2 regions of the Micromonospora echinaurantiaca genome follow, and region 2 is predicted to be linked to the other one. Evidence: riboswitches for the same ligand, from Rfam matches in the RefSeq annotation. Region 2 holds a riboswitch; the other holds the start of a gene.
What was found. A riboswitch is a leader RNA that binds a small molecule or an ion and turns the genes downstream of it on or off. The one in region 2 is predicted to bind thiamine pyrophosphate.
Positions count from the first base shown of each region.

Region 1: it holds a riboswitch for thiamine pyrophosphate, as region 2 does, so the genes downstream of both, thiE (thiamine phosphate synthase) here and GA0070609_RS03375 (ECF transporter S component) in region 2, are expected to answer to the same signal.

Region 1 is NZ_LT607750.1:20,676-28,454, forward strand. It holds gene GA0070609_RS00150 (ThuA domain-containing protein) at 1-4,700, opposite strand, end outside; TPP riboswitch at 5,022-5,131, shown strand; gene thiE (thiamine phosphate synthase) at 5,126-5,752, shown strand; gene thiO (glycine oxidase ThiO) at 5,746-6,936, shown strand; gene thiS (sulfur carrier protein ThiS) at 6,927-7,127, shown strand; gene GA0070609_RS00170 (thiazole synthase) at 7,124-7,779, shown strand, end outside.
Region 2 is NZ_LT607750.1:716,404-724,182, reverse strand. It holds gene GA0070609_RS03390 (DUF6328 family protein) at 1-74, opposite strand, end outside; gene GA0070609_RS03385 (sugar isomerase domain-containing protein) at 240-989, opposite strand; gene GA0070609_RS03380 (alpha/beta fold hydrolase) at 1,030-1,863, opposite strand; TPP riboswitch at 1,942-2,047, shown strand; gene GA0070609_RS03375 (ECF transporter S component) at 2,119-2,712, shown strand; gene GA0070609_RS03370 (ABC transporter ATP-binding protein) at 2,827-4,242, shown strand; gene GA0070609_RS03365 (energy-coupling factor transporter transmembrane component T family protein) at 4,307-5,107, shown strand; gene GA0070609_RS03360 (hypothetical protein) at 5,173-5,412, opposite strand; gene gndA (NADP-dependent phosphogluconate dehydrogenase) at 5,817-7,262, shown strand; gene GA0070609_RS03350 (pirin family protein) at 7,388-7,779, opposite strand, start outside.

The sequences.
Region 1 (7,779 bases), 700 kb from region 2:
GCCGCCTCGGTGGTGAGCCGGAAGTAGTCAAACGCGGCGGTCTTCGACGCGGTCTGGTTGGCGCCGAGGGTGAACAGGCCCACCTTCGGCGTCGCCCCGACGGCGCTGCTGGTGAGCGCCGTCAGCGCGGTCCAGGCCGTCCCGTCGGCCGAGTACGACGCGGTGAAGGTGTCACCCGTGCGGGCCAGCCGCAGGTACCACACCGAGGCGGTCAGGTTGCCCGCCTCCGGCTGCGGGTTCTGCACCGCGCCGCCGATTTCGCTGCGGAACTCGATCCGCCGCGTCACCGGCTGCCCGGGCTGGTTGTCCACGATGAAGTCGAACTTCAGGTAGTTGTCGTCGTCGGCGTGCACGATCAGGCCGGCCTGCTGGTACTGCTCGTTCAGCAGGCTGCCGTCGACCTTCGTCTCCAGGGTCCAGTCGCCGGTCGGGGCGTTCTGGAGGATGAAGTTCGCCGGCCCGGAGTTGCCGGAGCCGTAGATGTCGCCGTTCGGCACGTCGATCCGCAGCGCGCCGCCGGTGACCCGGTAGCCCGTCGGGTTCTCCCGCAGGATCGCGTCCCAGCGGCACTTGTCCAGCGTGTCGCCGGTGAACTCGTCCGACGGGTCCACCGGTCCGGCCGGGGCGTCCGGCGAGACCTGGAACCAGTCGAAGGCCGCCTCCACCACCGGCGCGTCGGTGCCGCCGTTGAGCGCGAACAGCCCGATCCGCGGGTTGGTGATGCCGGCCAGCGCGGCGGACCGGCCGACCGGGGTGAAGGTCTGCCCGTCGGCCGAGACGGCCGCGGTCAGGTTCGTCCCGTCGCTGGTGAGCCGCAGGTGCAGGGTGTCACCGGCCGGTGCGGCGGTGCTGTCGGCGGCCTCGTTGCGCGGCGCGCCGGCGGTCTCCCGGATGAACTCCACCCGCCGGCCGCCCGAGTAGAGCAGGTCCAGCTTGGCGTAGTTCTCGTCGTCGCCGTACACCAGCAGGCCGGCCTGCTGGTAGTTGGCGGTCACCGGCAGGGTCAGCCGGGTGGTCGCCTGCCAGGCCCCGGCCGGCGCCGGCTGGAGCACCAGGTTGGTGGCGTCGTTGCGGCCGCCGTAGAGGTCGCCCACCGCGGTGGGCAGCCGGAGCGCCCCGTCGGAGACCGCGTAGAGCTGGTTCTCCCGGACCACGCCCCAGCGGGCCTTGTCGAGGCCGGTGCCGGTGAAGTCGTCCGAGCGCGCCCCGAAGCAGGACGTGTTCGGCGCGTCCACCCGCACCGGGACGGTGGTGTACGACCTCGCGCCCTTGCTGTCGGTCACCGTCAGCGTGGCGGTGAAGGTGCCCGGGCTGGTGTAGGTGTGCGTGGTGTCCAGGGTGGACGCCGTGCCGCCGTCACCGAAGTCCCAGGCGTACGTCAGCGGGGTGTCGCCCTCGGCGTCGGTGGCCGTGCCGTCGAAGGCGACGGTGACCGGCGCGGTGCCGGTGGCCGGGCTGGCGGTGGCGGTGACCACCGGCGGCGCGTTCTCGGTGACGCCCCGGCCGAGGAAGTCCATCCAGTTGACGTTGAACAGCGCGCCCGCGCCGCCGGCCGGGTCCCGGGCGACGAAGTACAACGTGCCGCCCGCCGGGCCGGTCACCGGAGCGGTCACGTCGGCGTACGTTTGCCAGGCGCCGGTGCCCGGCACGGTGGCCGAGGCGACCAGCGGCCCGTCGGGCGCGCCGGCGCGGACCTCGATTCGGCCGCCGCTGCTGGCCGAGGCGGCCCGGAACCGGATCGACGTGATGTTGGTCAGGTCCGCCGGGGCGAGCGACCACCAGTCGCCGTCCTCGATGAACCCGATGTTCTGGCCGCCGCCGGCGGCGTCGCCGGTGGTCTCGCGCTGCACGCCCGGGTCCCCGCCGCCGGTCGCGCCCGGCACCCGGCCGGTGGCGGTGAAGTACTCGGCCTGCTTCCGCTTGGGCTGGAGCTGCTCGATCGCCCGGCCGGTGAGCGGCCCGGCGCCCTCGGCGCCGCCCAGGTCGGTGTAGGTGGCCTCGAAGACGGCGAAGACGTTCGCCTCGGCGCCGTGCCCGGAGGCCAGCGACGTCTGGACCGTGCCGGTGCAGCCGGTGTGCTGCTCCAGCGGGTGGGCGTGCTCGTCGTGGCCGAGCAGCACCTGGAGCCGGACCCGGTCGCAGTCGATCTCCGCGTCCTCGGGGTCGGTGACCGTGACCGTGTAGCGGACCTGGTCGCCCCAGTCGAAGAAGCCGCCGTCCGGTGGGAACTCGATGGTCACCGTCGGCGCGGTGTTGCCGACCGTGACCGGAACGTTGGCCACCGCGGTCCGGCCCTTCGGGTTGGTGACCGTGAGCTGCGCGTTGTACGTCCCGGCGCTGGTGTAGGTGTGCGTCGGGTTCGGCTCGGTGGCGGACTGCCCGTCGCCGAACGTCCAGGCGTAGCTGAGCGTGCCGCCGTCCGGGTCGCGGGAGCCCGCGCTGGAGAAGGCGACGGTCAGCGGCGCCGGGCCGGAGGTCGGCTCGGCGCTGGCCTCCGCGATCGGGGCCCGGTCGCCGGCGATGTAGTCGATCCGGTAGACGCCGGAGTTGTCGTTGTTGCCGCCGAAGCCACTGCCCCACTCGATGAGATAGAGCGCGCCATCCGGACCGAACTCGAAGTCCATCGGCCGGAGCATGGTCATGCCGGTGAGGAGCTGGTTGATGTCGACGAGGCTCTTGCCGTCACCGGTGAGCTGCATCGTGTACATCTTCGACTGGTTCCACTCGCCGAGGAGCGCCTTGCCGTCGTAGTACGCCGGCCACTTGCGGTCCGATTCCAGCTCGGCGTCGTACCGGTAGACCGGGCCGCCCATCGGCGCACCGCCGCCGCCGATCTCGGGGAACCGCGGGTTGCCGCTGTAGTCGTAGTCGACGGTGGCTGGGATCGCCGGCGGCAGGTTGGTGAGGCCGGTGTTGTTGGGCGAGTCGTTCACCGGCGCGGCGCAGTCGAACTTCGGCCCGCTGGGGCCGGACGGGAACGTGTAGTCGTTGTAGGCGTAGTTCGCCCCGGTGCAGTACGGCCAGCCGTAGTTGCCCGGCGTGCCGACGATGTTCCACTCGACGGTGCCCTCGGGACCGCGGTCGGGGTTGGCGGCGCTGGCGTCCGGCCCGTAGTCGGCGACGTAGAGGGTGTCGGTGGCCGGGTCGGTGCCGATCCGGAACGGGTTGCGGAAGCCCATCGCGTAGATCTCGGGCCGGGTCTTCGCGGTCCCCGGCGGGAACAGGTTGCCGCTCGGGACGGTGTACGTCCCGTCGTCCTCCGGGTGGATCCGGAGCACCTTGCCGCGCAGATCGTTGGTGTTGCCGGAGGTGCGCTGCGCGTCGTAGTCCTGCCGTCCCGGCCGCTCGTCGATCGGGGTGAACGCGTTGGACTCGAACGGGTTGGTGTTGTCGCCGGTGGCCAGGTAGAGGTTGCCGGCGCTGTCGAAGGTCATGCTGCCGCCGGCGTGGCAGCAGGTGTTGCGCTGGGTGTCCACCCGCAGCACCTGCTTCTCGCTGGCCGGGTCGATGCTGTCGCCGGTCACCGTGAACCGGGAGAGCAGGTTGCGGGCGATCCCGTCGTTCGGGGCGTAGTAGAGGTAGACCCAGTTGTTGGTGGCGAAGTCCGGGTCGAGCCGGATGCCGATCAGGCCGTCCTCGTTGCCGGTGGACACGTCCAGGTCGAGCGCGGTGACCGTGTTGCCGGTGTCCGGCTTGACGATCTGCACCCGGCCGTCGCGCTCGACGTAGAAGACCCGCCCGTCCGGGGCGACGTCCAGCTCCATCGGGTTGCTGGTGTTGCTGTCCAGGGTCACCTTCTCGAAGCTGGCGGTCAGCGACGCGCCGCAGTCGGCGTCCGCCGCCCCGGCCGCGGAGCGGATGCCGCCGAGCAGGTGGGCGAGGAACTGCGGTTCCGCGTACGACTCCCGGGTGTGCCCGCCGCCGGTGTACCAGGCGCGGCCGCCCTGGAAGTCGTGGCACCAGGCGATCGGGTGGTCGGCGCCCATCGCCCCCGCGCCGGGGGAGTAGCTGGTCTCGTCCAGGCTGGCCAGCACGTGCACGTCGGGGCGCGGGTTGGACTGGTAGTTGTACCACTCGTCGAACCGGGACCAGCGCTCCGGCAGCCCGGCGGTGGCCGGGTGGGCGTGGTCCTCCACCTTGACCGTGGCCTGCTGGTTCGCCGGGTGGCTGGCGAAGTACGCGCCGACCAGGTCGCCGTACCAGGCCCAGCTGTACTCGGTGTCCGAGGCGGCGTGGATGCCGACGTAGCCGCCGCCGGCGCGGATGTAGCGCTCGAAGGCGGCCTGCTGCTCGCCGTCGAGGACGTCGCCGGTGGTGGAGAGCCAGATCACCGCGCGGTACCGGGCGAGGTTGTCGTCGCTGAACGCGGCGCCGTCCTCGGTCGTGTCGACGGTGAACCCGTGCTCGGCGCCGAGCTGCTGGATGGCGGCGATGCCGGTCGGGATGGAATCGTGCCGGAAGCCGGCGGTCTTCGAGAACACCAGCACCGAGAACGGCTCGTCGGCCGCCGGCGCGGCGGGTCCCGTCCGCGGCTGGGTCTGCGGGGCGGGCGCCGTCAGCGGCGCGGCCTGTGCGGCGGGTGCGGTCTGCGCGGGGGGTGCGGCCTGCGCGGCGGGGACGCCGAACAGGGTGGTTGCGGTGAGCGCGAGGGGTAGCAGGGTGGTAAGGACGGGTAAACGGGCACGACGAGATCGGGACACGCCGCCTCCTATGTCGCTGTGGACAGGGATCGCGGGGGCCGGCTCGCCGAAGACCGTCCCGGATGGACCGGAGCGGACACCGTGCCAGGATGTCCGCGCCGGCATTTTGTCGAATCGCTGAACAAATTAATCCCGCTGGATCCGTTGCGGGCAAGATGCCGGCTGATAACGGTTTCGCAACGGCGAGCGACATTCCGAACAGCACCGTACGAAGTGCTCCGTCGCGGGCGGTATCGAGGGCCGTCCACCGCGTCGGCCGGGCGTCATGCGATTGCCGGACCCCGCCTTGGCAGGCCGGCGGATCTGTCGTACGGTGACACGGACGTAACCCACGGGAGCCCGGTGGACCGGGCTGAGAGGGGGGCTTGGAGCCCCCGACCGTCGAACCTGATCCGGGTAATGCCGGCGCAGGGAGGAGTGTTGCCGTGCCGTCCCTTGGGCGACTGCATCTGGTCACCGACACCCGACCCGGGCGGGATCCGCTCACCGTCGTCCGGGCCGCCCTCGCGGTGGCCCGCGCCGAGCTGGTGGTGCAGGTCCGGGTGGCGGACTCCGCGACCGACCGGGAGGCGTACGACCTGGCCCGCCGGGTGGTCGCGCTCTGCGCCGGGTACGACGCGACCTGCCTGGTCAACGACCGGCTGCACGTGGCGCTGGCGGTGGGCGCCGGCGGCGGCCACGTCGGCGCGGACGACCTGCCGGTCGGCGCGGCCCGCCGGGTGCTCGGCTCCGCCGCCGTGCTCGGCGCCACCGCGCGTGACCCGGGCACCGCCACCGAGGCGGTCGCCGCCGGCGCCAGCTACCTCGGCGTCGGCCCCTGCCACCCGACCGGCACCAAGACCGGCCTGCCGGACCCGATCGGCCCCGCCGGGGTGGGCGCGGTGGCCGCCGCGGTGGACGTGCCGGTGATCGCCATCGGCGGGGTCACCGCCGCTACCGTGCCGGCGCTGCGGGCCGCCGGGGCGTACGGGGTGGCGGTGGTCGGCGCGCTCTCCGCCGCCGCCGACCCGGGCCGGGCCACCGCCGAGCTGCTCCGGGCGTTGACGTGCTGACCAGCGGCCGGCCGGACGTGGCGGTGGTCGGCGCGGGGCCGATCGGGTTGGCCGTCGCCTGGCGCTGCGCGGCCCGCGGCCTGCGGGTGGTCGTGCACGACCCGGACCCGGGGTCGGGGGCGTCGGCGGTGGCCGCCGGGATGCTCTCCCCGGTCGCCGAGGCGTACTTCGGCGAACGGGAGCTGACCGGGCTGCTCTGCGCGTCCGCGGCCCGCTGGCCGGCGTTCGCCGCCGGGCTGACCGAGGCCACCGGGCTGCCGCTCGGCTACCGCACCGAGGGCACCCTGATGGTCGGGCTCACCGCCGACGACCTGGCCGAGGCGGGCCGGCTCTGGGCGTACCAGCAGGGGCTGGGGCTGCCGGTGACGCCGCTGCGCCCGACGCAGCTGCGCGACCGCGAGCCGGCGCTGGCGCCCCGGGTGCGCGGGGGCGCGCTGGCCCCCACCGACCACCAGGTCGACCCGCGGCTGCTGGTGCCGGCGCTGCGGGCGGCCGCGACCGCGGCCGGCGCGGTGCTGGTGCCGCAGGCGGTGCGCGAACTGTCCGAGCTGGACGCCCGGGTCACCGTGGTGGCGGCCGGCTGCGGCGCGGCCGCGCTGACCGGGCTGCCGGTCCGGCCGGTGAAGGGGCAGGTGCTCCGGCTGCGCGCGCCCGGCGGCGCGGCGCCGGGCTTCCGGCACGTGATCCGGGGGTACGCCGACGGCGAGCACGTCTACCTGGTGCCCCGCGCGGGCGGCGAGGTGGTGGTCGGGGCGACGGTCGAGGAGCGCACCGACCGGACGGTCACCGCCGGCGCGGTGCTGCGCCTGCTCCGCGCCGCCGTCGACCTGCTTCCCGAGCTGGCCGAGTACGACCTGGTGGAGACGGTGGCCGGGCTGCGTCCCGGCACGCCGGACAACGCCCCGATCCTCGGTCCGCTGCCCGGCCGGCCGGACGTGCTGGCCGCCACCGGCCACCACCGGCACGGCATCGTGCTCACCCCGGTCACCGCCGATCTGATCGCCGACCTGGCCGCCGGCGGCGACCCGGACCCGCTGCTCGCCCCGTTCGCGCCGGACCGCTTCGGGCCGGCCCACCCACCCCGGCAGGCGTCGGTCGGCCCGCCCGAGCAGGCGTTGCCGGGCGAGCCGACCGGGCCGGTCGACGGCGACCGGCAGACGACGGAGGAGGACAGGTGGAACTGACGGTGAACGGCGCCGGGCGGACCGTGCCCGGCGGTGCCACGGTGGCCGACCTGGTCCACGAGGTCACCCCGCAGCGGCGCGGCGTGGCGGTGGCGGTCAACGGCGAGGTGGTGCCGCGCAGCGGCTGGCCGGCGACGGTGCTGCGCGACGGCGACCGGGTCGAGGTGCTCAGCGCCGCCCAGGGCGGGTGAGCGCGGTGACCTTCGAACTGGGCGGCGTCCCCTTCACCTCCCGGTTGATCCTGGGCACCGGCGGCGCGGCCAACCTGCACGTGCTGGAGCAGGCGATCCGGGCGTCCGGCACCGAACTGGTCACCGTGGCGCTGCGCCGGGTGGACACCACCCCCGCCGGGTCGGGCGGGCTGCTGGCGCTGCTCGACCGGTGCGGGGTGCGGCTGCTGCCGAACACCGCCGGCTGCTACACCGCCGGCGAGGCGGTCAAGGTGGCGCACCTGGCCCGGGACGCGTTCGAGACCGACTGGGTCAAGCTGGAGGTGATCGGCGACGAGCGCATCCTGCTGCCGGACGGCGTCGAACTGCTGCGCGCCGCCGAGCAACTGGTCGCCGACGGGTTCACCGTGCTGCCGTACACCAGCGACGACCCGGTGCTGGCGCGGCGGCTGGCCGACGTCGGCTGCGCGGCGGTGATGCCCGCCGGCGCGCCGATCGGCTCCGGGCTGGGGGTGTCCAACCCGCACCACATCCGGCTGATCCGGCAGAGCGTGGACGTGCCGGTGATCCTGGACGCCGGCATCGGCACCGCCTCGGACGCCGCGCTGGCCATGGAACTCGGCTGCGACGCGGTGCTGCTGGCCAGCGCGGTGACCCGGGCCGCCGACCCGGT
Region 2 (7,779 bases):
TGGGCGACCCGCAACTCCTGCAGCAGGTCGGCGAAGTTGCGCTGCCAGCGCTGCCGCTCGGTTTCCTTCGACACGGGGGCCACCTCCGGTGAGACGTTACTGCCGGCGGGGGCCACCCCGCCGGCAGCAACGCTGATGCCCCACCGCGCTCGTCACGAAACCGGCTCACGACCCGGGCCCGGCGGTACCGCGACCTCGGCATCCCGGGGCTCGACGCTCCGCGGCGCAGGCCCCGTGGCTCAGGCCCCGCGCCGGATCCGGCCGGCGTACCGGGCCTCCAACTCGTGGTTGTGCTCGTCGCCGCCGGCGATGTTGGCCGACAGGTAGACCGGCGGGCGCTCCCCCGCCGCCAGCAACCGGGCCACCACCTCGACCGTGATCTGCTGGGCCAGCAGCGCCGCGGTGATCGACGAGACCGCGCCGACCGCGCCGCCGCCGGGCAGCGGCAGGGTGGCGTCGCCGTACGGGGCGCCGTTGTCCAGCACCACGTCGGCGTAGTCGGCGAGCTTGCGACCGGACGGGTGCCGCGAGGTCATCCGGGCCGAGTGCTGCGCCGAGGTGATCGCCACCAGGGCGTGCCCCTTCTCCTTGACCAGGGACGCGAACTCCACCATCGCGCCGTTGACGCCGGAGTTGGAGGCCAGCACGAAGACGTCGCCGGGACGGACCGGGGCGAGGTCGTAGAGCTTGTGCGCCACCGACGGGTCCCGCTCCAGGGTCGGGCCGAGCAGGTCGACCGGCTCGCCGCCGAGCAGCACCAGGTCGCGCAGGGCGATCCGGTTGGTCGGCACCAGGCCGCCGGCCCGGCCGGCGATCTCCATCGCCAGCGCCTCCGAGTGCCCGGTGCCGAAGGCGTGCACCACCCCGTCCGCGCGCACCGCGTCGGCGATCAGGTCGGCCGCCCGTCCGACCGCCTCGCGCTGGCTGGCGGCGACCCGGCCCATCGTCTCGGTCACCACGGCCAGGTAGTCCTCGGCACTCACCGTCATGCTTCCTCCGTCCATCACTGCCTGCACCTCGCGTCGGCCGTCAGGCCAGTCCGCGTACCCGGGCCAGGATCGCCTCGGCCAGCGGCGCCGGCGCCTCGTCCGGGATCCAGTGGCTCACCCCGGGCAGTTCCACGAAGCGGTAGTCCCCGGTCACCCGCTCGGCGCACGCCTCGGCGGCGGTCCGGCCGATCGCCACGTCCTGGTCGCTCCAGACGAACGTGGTCGGCACGGTCACCGGGCCGGTGGCGGCCAGCTCCGTCCGCGACGGCATCGCCCGGTACCAGTTCAGCGCGGCGGTCAGCGCGCCCGGCTCGCGCATCGGCTCGGCGTACGCCGCCACCCGGTCGGCGTCGCCAACCCCGGCGAGCATCCGGCGCAGCGCCGTGGCGTTCAACCCCAGCAGCACCTTCTCGGCCTTGCCGGGCTGCCGGAACAGCACGATGTACGCCGAGCGCACCTTCTGCTGCGGGTCGTTCGCCAGCGCGTACGCCATGGCGGCCGGGTGCGGCACGGAGACCGCGGTCAGCGTGCGCACCCGCTCCGGGTGCCGGACGGCCAGTTCCCAGCCGACCAGCGCACCCCAGTCGTGGCCGACCACGTGCGCGGTCGACGCGCCAAGGGCGTCCAGCACGGCCAGCGCGTCGGCGACCAGTTCGTCCATCCGGTACGCCTCGACCGCCTCCGGCCGCGCGCCGGGCGAGTAGCCGCGCTGGTCCGGCGCGTACGTGCGCAGTCCGGCGGCGTGCAACGTCGGGACCACGTCGTCCCACTCCCCACCGTGCTGGGGGAAGCCGTGCAGCAGGAGCGCGGGGTCGCCGCCCTCCGGGCCGCCGACGCGTACCTCGAACCGCAACCCTCGGGCGTCGATGCGCATGATCGGCAGCCTACCCAGGCCGGCGCGGGCGGCTCGTCTCGGCGCTGCCGGCGGTGCTAGCGTCTGCCGGGACAACTTCACATCCGACAGGGGAGCGCACAGCGCTGAGAGTGCGGGCACCACCCGCAGACCCTCGAACCTGATCTGGGTAATGCCAGCGCAGGGAGTTCGGTCGACCTCCAGCCGCGCCGCCGTCCGGGGCACCGGGCGCGGCGTGCGTCTTCTCCTGGTTCGTAGTCAGGACTGGGAGCACTCATGAAACAACACCCCGCCACCAACCGGTGGCGCACCATCGACATCGTCGTGGCCGCGGTGATCGCGGTGGCCTTCGGCGTCATCTTCTGGGCCTGGGGCCTGCTCTGGCGGGCCGTCGACCCGGCGTTCGCGTTCTTCCCGGCCGGCCAGGCGGTCATGTACGGCGTCTGGCTGGTGCCGGCGGTGCTCGGCGGCCTGATCATCCGCAAGCCCGGCGCGGCGCTGTTCTGCGAGGCGGTCGCCGCGACGATCTCCGCGCTGCTCGGCTCCGAGTGGGGCGGGATCACCATCGTCCAGGGTCTGATCCAGGGTCTCGGCGCCGAGTTGGCCTTCGCCGCCTTCCGGTACCGCTCGTTCCGGCTGCCGACCGCGCTGCTCGCCGGCACGCTGACCGGCCTCGGCGCGGCGCTGTTCGACTTCTTCGTCTGGAACGTCGACTACGCGCTGGGCAGCTACCGGATCCCGTACGCGCTGCTGACCGTGGTCAGCGCCGCGATCATCGCCGGCGTCGGCGGCTGGTACCTGACCCGGGCCCTGGCCGGCACCGGCGCCCTGGACCGCTTCCCCGCCGCCCGCGACCGCACCCTGGTCTGACCCGCCCATGCCCCGCCCCCGCCCCACCTCGTCGATCATGAAGTTGTTGCCCTCCGCACCGGCGTGTCGCGGCAACAACTTCATGATCAACCCTGCCCGGGCGGGGGTGGGAGCGTGAGTTCCGTACTGGTGCGGGGGTTTGGGTGGCGGCATGCGGGGCGGCGCGCTTGGGCGGTGCGGGGGGTGGACCTGCGGGTGGAGAGCGGAGAGCGGGTGCTGCTGCTCGGGCCTTCGGGGGCCGGCAAGAGCACCCTGCTCGCCGCGCTGGCCGGCCTGCTGCCCGAGGACTCCGGCGAGCAGGAGGGCACCGTCGAGATCGACGGGCTCGACCCGCGCAAGGGCCGGGAACGGGTCGGCATCGTCTTCCAGGACCCGGAGAGCCAACTGGTGATGGCCCGCAGCGGCGACGACGTCGCGTTCGGGCTGGAGAACCGGGGGGTGCCCGCCGGGGAGATCTGGCCCCGGGTGGACGAGGCGCTGCGCCGGGTCGGCTTCCCGTACCACCGGGACCGGCCCACCGCCGCGCTCTCCGGCGGCGAGCAGCAGCGCCTGGCCCTGGCCGGGGTGCTCGCCCTACGCCCGGGCCTGCTGCTGCTCGACGAACCCACCGCCAACCTCGACCCGGCCGGCGCCGCGCTGGTCCGGGACGCGGTCGCCGGGGCGCTGGACGCGGACACCACGCTGATCCTGGTGGAACACCGGGTCGCCGACGCGTTGCCGCTGGTCGACCGGGTGGTGGTGCTGGAACCCGGCGGCGGCGTCCGCGCCGACGGCACCCCGGAGGCGGTGTTCGGCGCGCACGGCGACGCGCTCGCCGCCGAGGGGGTCTGGGTGCCGGGCCGTCCGGTGCCGCCGCGCCGGGCCGTCGCCCCGGCCGGCGACCTGCTGCTCACCGCCGACCGGCTCGGCCTGCCGCCCCGGCTGGCCCCCACCGACCTCGGGGTACGCGCCGGCGAGGCGCTCGCCGTGCTGGGCCCGAACGGGGCCGGCAAGTCGACCCTGGCCCTGCTGCTCGGCGGGCTGCTCCGGCCCGGAGCCGGCACGGTGACCGCGAGCCCGGCGCTGGCCGGCCCGGACGCCCGCACTCCCCCGCACCGGTGGCGCGCCCCGGCGCTGGCCCGGCGGATCGGCTCGGTCTTCCAGGATCCCGAGCACCAGTTCGTCACCGGCACGGTCTTCGACGAGTTGGCGCTGGGGCCGCGCCGCACCGGTTCGCCCGAGCCCGCGATACGCGCCACCGTGGACGCGCTGCTGGCTCGGCTCCGGCTGGAACGGCTGGCCGCCGCCAACCCGTACACCCTCTCCGGCGGCGAGGCGCGGCGGCTGAGCGTCGCGACCGCCCTGGCCACCGCGCCCCGGCTGCTGATCTGCGACGAACCCACCTTCGGCCAGGACCGGCGGACCTGGCTGGAGCTGGTGGACCTCTTCGCCGAGCAGCGCGACGGCGGGCACGGCGTGGTCACCGTGACCCACGACCCGGAGTTCGTCGCCGCACTGGCCGACCGCACCCTCACCCTGGGTCGCGCATGACCAGCTCACACCCCGTCCCCACACCGCACCTCCGGCCCGACCGGCCCCGCACCCTGGACCGCCCGTGATCACGCTGGAGCCGGTCGCCGCGCCGGACGCCCCGCTGGCCCGGCGCAACCCGGTGGCCAAGCTGGCCGCGGCCCTGGTCTTCTCGTTCATCATGATCGCCACCCTGGACCCGGTGGCGCCGGCCATCGCGGTCGCCGTCGAACTGGCCGTGCTGCCGCTGTTCGGGGTCCGGTTCCGGGTGCTGGCCCGGCGGGCCTGGCCACTGCTGCTGGGCGCGGTCGGAATCCTGGTCACCCTGGTGCTCTTCGCCGCCGAGCGGTCCGGCCGGGTGCTGGTCGAGGCCGGCCCGGTGGTGGTCACCTCCGGGGTGCTGCTCACCGCGCTCGGCCTGGTGCTGCGGATGTTCGCGGTGGCGCTGCCGGGTGTGATCGTCTTCGCCACCACCGACCCGACCGACCTGGCCGACGCGCTGATCCAGAACGCGAAGGCGCCGGCCCGGTTCGCCATCGGAGCGCTGGCCGCGTTCCGGCTGGTGCCGCTGCTCGGTCAGGAGTGGCAGATGATCAGCCTGGCCCGCCGGGCCCGCGGGGTCGACGCCGGTCGGAACCCGCTGGCCAAGCTGCGGCTCTTCGTCTCGACCGCGTTCGCGCTGCTGGTCGGGGCGATCCGGCGGGGCACCCGGCTGGCGGTGGCGATGGACGCCCGGGGCTTCGACGCGGGCACCCCCCGCACGGTCGCCCGCCGGCAGCGGTTCGGCGCCGCCGACGGCCTGCTGATCGCCGGGGCGGCGGCGGTGGCCGGCGCGGCCCTGACGGTCAGCGTGCTGCTCGGCACGTTCCGCCCGCTGATCGGCTGAGCGGCCACGCCGGGGTGGAGGGGCCACCGCCGGTGGGCGGCGGCACCTCCACCCCGGGCCGCCGGTCAGCTGCGCCGGAAGGCGTACCGGCGGGTCTGCCCGGCCCGCTGGGTGCGGCCGCCCGCCTTGCCGCCGCCGACCGGCGGACCGGCCTTCGGGGCGGTGGGCCGGGCGGCCGGCAGCACCGGACCGGCCGGCGACACCGGCGCGACGGCAACCTGGTCGAGGTTGACCGGCGTCAGGTCCGCGGCCGAGGGCGTGGGCAGGTCGCTGCGGGTCTTCTTCGGATTGCGCTTGGCGGGCATCCGGTGCCTCCTTGTCTGCGGACCGTTCCGGCCGGCGCTGGACGCGGGCGGGCGGACGATCCGGCTCGTCAGGTGACCGTCGGGCGACGGTCGTACGGATTCGGGACTGCTCGCCGGTACCGACCACGGAGGACACCACCGCCGCTGCGGCAGGTGGGAATGCGGACGCCCGGGAGCACGCGGACCCGCGGCAAGGGCGGCGGGCCGGCTCGGAGGTGGGGCGTCACTTGCGCATGGCCACACGGTACCGCCCCACCCGGACCCGCGCAGCCGAATTACCGACCACGGTCGAACCCGACGCGCCGCTACGCCGCGGTCACCCCGTGTCGATGTTCGGCGCGCCGGCCGTCGGGGCCGCGATACGGTCGCAGCGGCAGGTGTCGACGGCGGAAGGTGGCGGACGGATGGCCGAGCAGGCGACGGCACAGATCGGGGTGACCGGGCTGGCGGTGATGGGCCGGAACCTGGCCCGCAATCTGGCCCGCAACGGCTTCACCGTGGCGCTGCACAACCGCTCGCCGGAGCGCACCCGCAGCCTGGTCGCGGAACACGGCGACGAGGGCACGTTCGTGCCGGCCGAGTCGATGGCCGACTTCGTCGCCGCGCTGGAGCGTCCCCGGGCGGTGATCGTCATGGTCAAGGCGGGCGGCCCCACCGACGCGGTGATCGACGAGTTGATCCCGCTGCTGGACGCCGGCGACATCGTGGTGGACTGCGGCAACGCGCACTTCGCCGACACCCGGCGCCGGGAGGAGGCGTTGCGCGGCCACGGGCTGCACTTCGTCGGCACCGGCGTTTCCGGCGGTGAGGAGGGCGCGCTGCGTGGGCCGAGCATCATGCCCGGCGGCTCCGCCGAGTCCTACCGGAAGCTCGGGCCGATCTTCGAGAAGATCGCGGCCCAGGTGGACGGGGTGCCGTGCTGCCGGCACATCGGCCCGGACGGCGCCGGGCACTTCGTGAAGATGGTGCACAACGGCATCGAGTACGCCGACATGCAGCTCATCGCCGAGGCGTACGACCTGCTGCGGGCCGGGCTGGGCGCGGAGCCGGCGGAGCTCGCGGAGATCTTCCGTGAGTGGAACGCCGGCGAGTTGGAGTCGTTCCTCATCGAGATCACCGCCGACGTGCTGGGGCACCGGGACGCGGCCACCGGGCGGGCCTTCGTCGACATCGTGCTGGACCGGGCCGAGCAGAAGGGCACCGGCCGGTGGACCGTGCAGAGCGCCCTCGACCTGGGCATCCCGATCACCGGCATCGCCGAGGCGACCTTCGCCCGGTCGCTGTCCGGGCACGCCGACCAGCGGGCGGCGGCCCGCCGGGCGTTCCCGGACGCCGGCGAGAAGAAGTGGCAGGTCACCGACCGGGACGCGTTCGTCGAGGACGTCCGGCGGGCGCTACTGGCCAGCAAGATCGTCGCGTACGCGCAGGGCTTCGACCAGATCCGCGCCGGCAGCCGGGAGTACGACTGGGACATCGACCTGGGCGGGACGGCGACCATCTGGCGGGGCGGCTGCATCATCCGGGCCCGCTTCCTGGACCGCATCCGGCAGGCGTACGACGAGCAGCCGGACCTGCCCACGCTGCTGGTCGCGCCCTGGTTCGCGGACACCGTCAACGACGGCGTGCCGAGCTGGCGGCGGGTGGTGGCCGAGGCGGCCCGGGCCGGGGTGCCGGCGCCGGCGTTCGCCTCCTCGCTGGCGTACTTCGACGCGCTGCGCGCCGAGCGGCTGCCCGCCGCGCTGATCCAGGGCCTGCGGGACAACTTCGGGGCGCACACCTACCACCGCGTCGACCGCGACGGCACCTTCCACACCCGCTGGGCCGGCGACCGCTCCGAACTGGAGGCCTGACCGCCCCGCCCCGCGCGGCGGCCCCGCCCCGCCCCGCACGGCTTCGGCCTCGTTCACGAAAAAGTGGCTGTCCGACGCGGAACAGCCACTCTTTCAGTGAACGAGCGTGGTCGGGGTCGCTGCGGTCAGGCGATGGTGGCGTGCATCTCCCAGACCAGGATCTCGGCGGGGTCGGCGGCGGTGACCCGCTGGCCGCCGGTGCCGGTGAGCCGGGCGGCGTCGCCGGTGCCGAGCGGGCCGCTGCCCTCCAGGGTGACCGCGCCGGCCGGCACGTAGAGGTGCACGAAGGGCGCGTCCGGCAGGATCACCTCGTCGCCCGGCTGGAGCCGCGCGGCATGCAGGGTCGCGTACCGGTTGCGGATCCGGATCGCCGACGCCCCGTCGTACCGGTCCATGCCGGAGGCCACCGGCACCAGGCCGCCGCGCAGCAACTGGTCGTCGATCTCCAGCTGCTCGTAGCCGGGGTCGACGCCCTCGGTGTCGGGCAGCACCCACATCTGTACGAAGTGGACCGGGT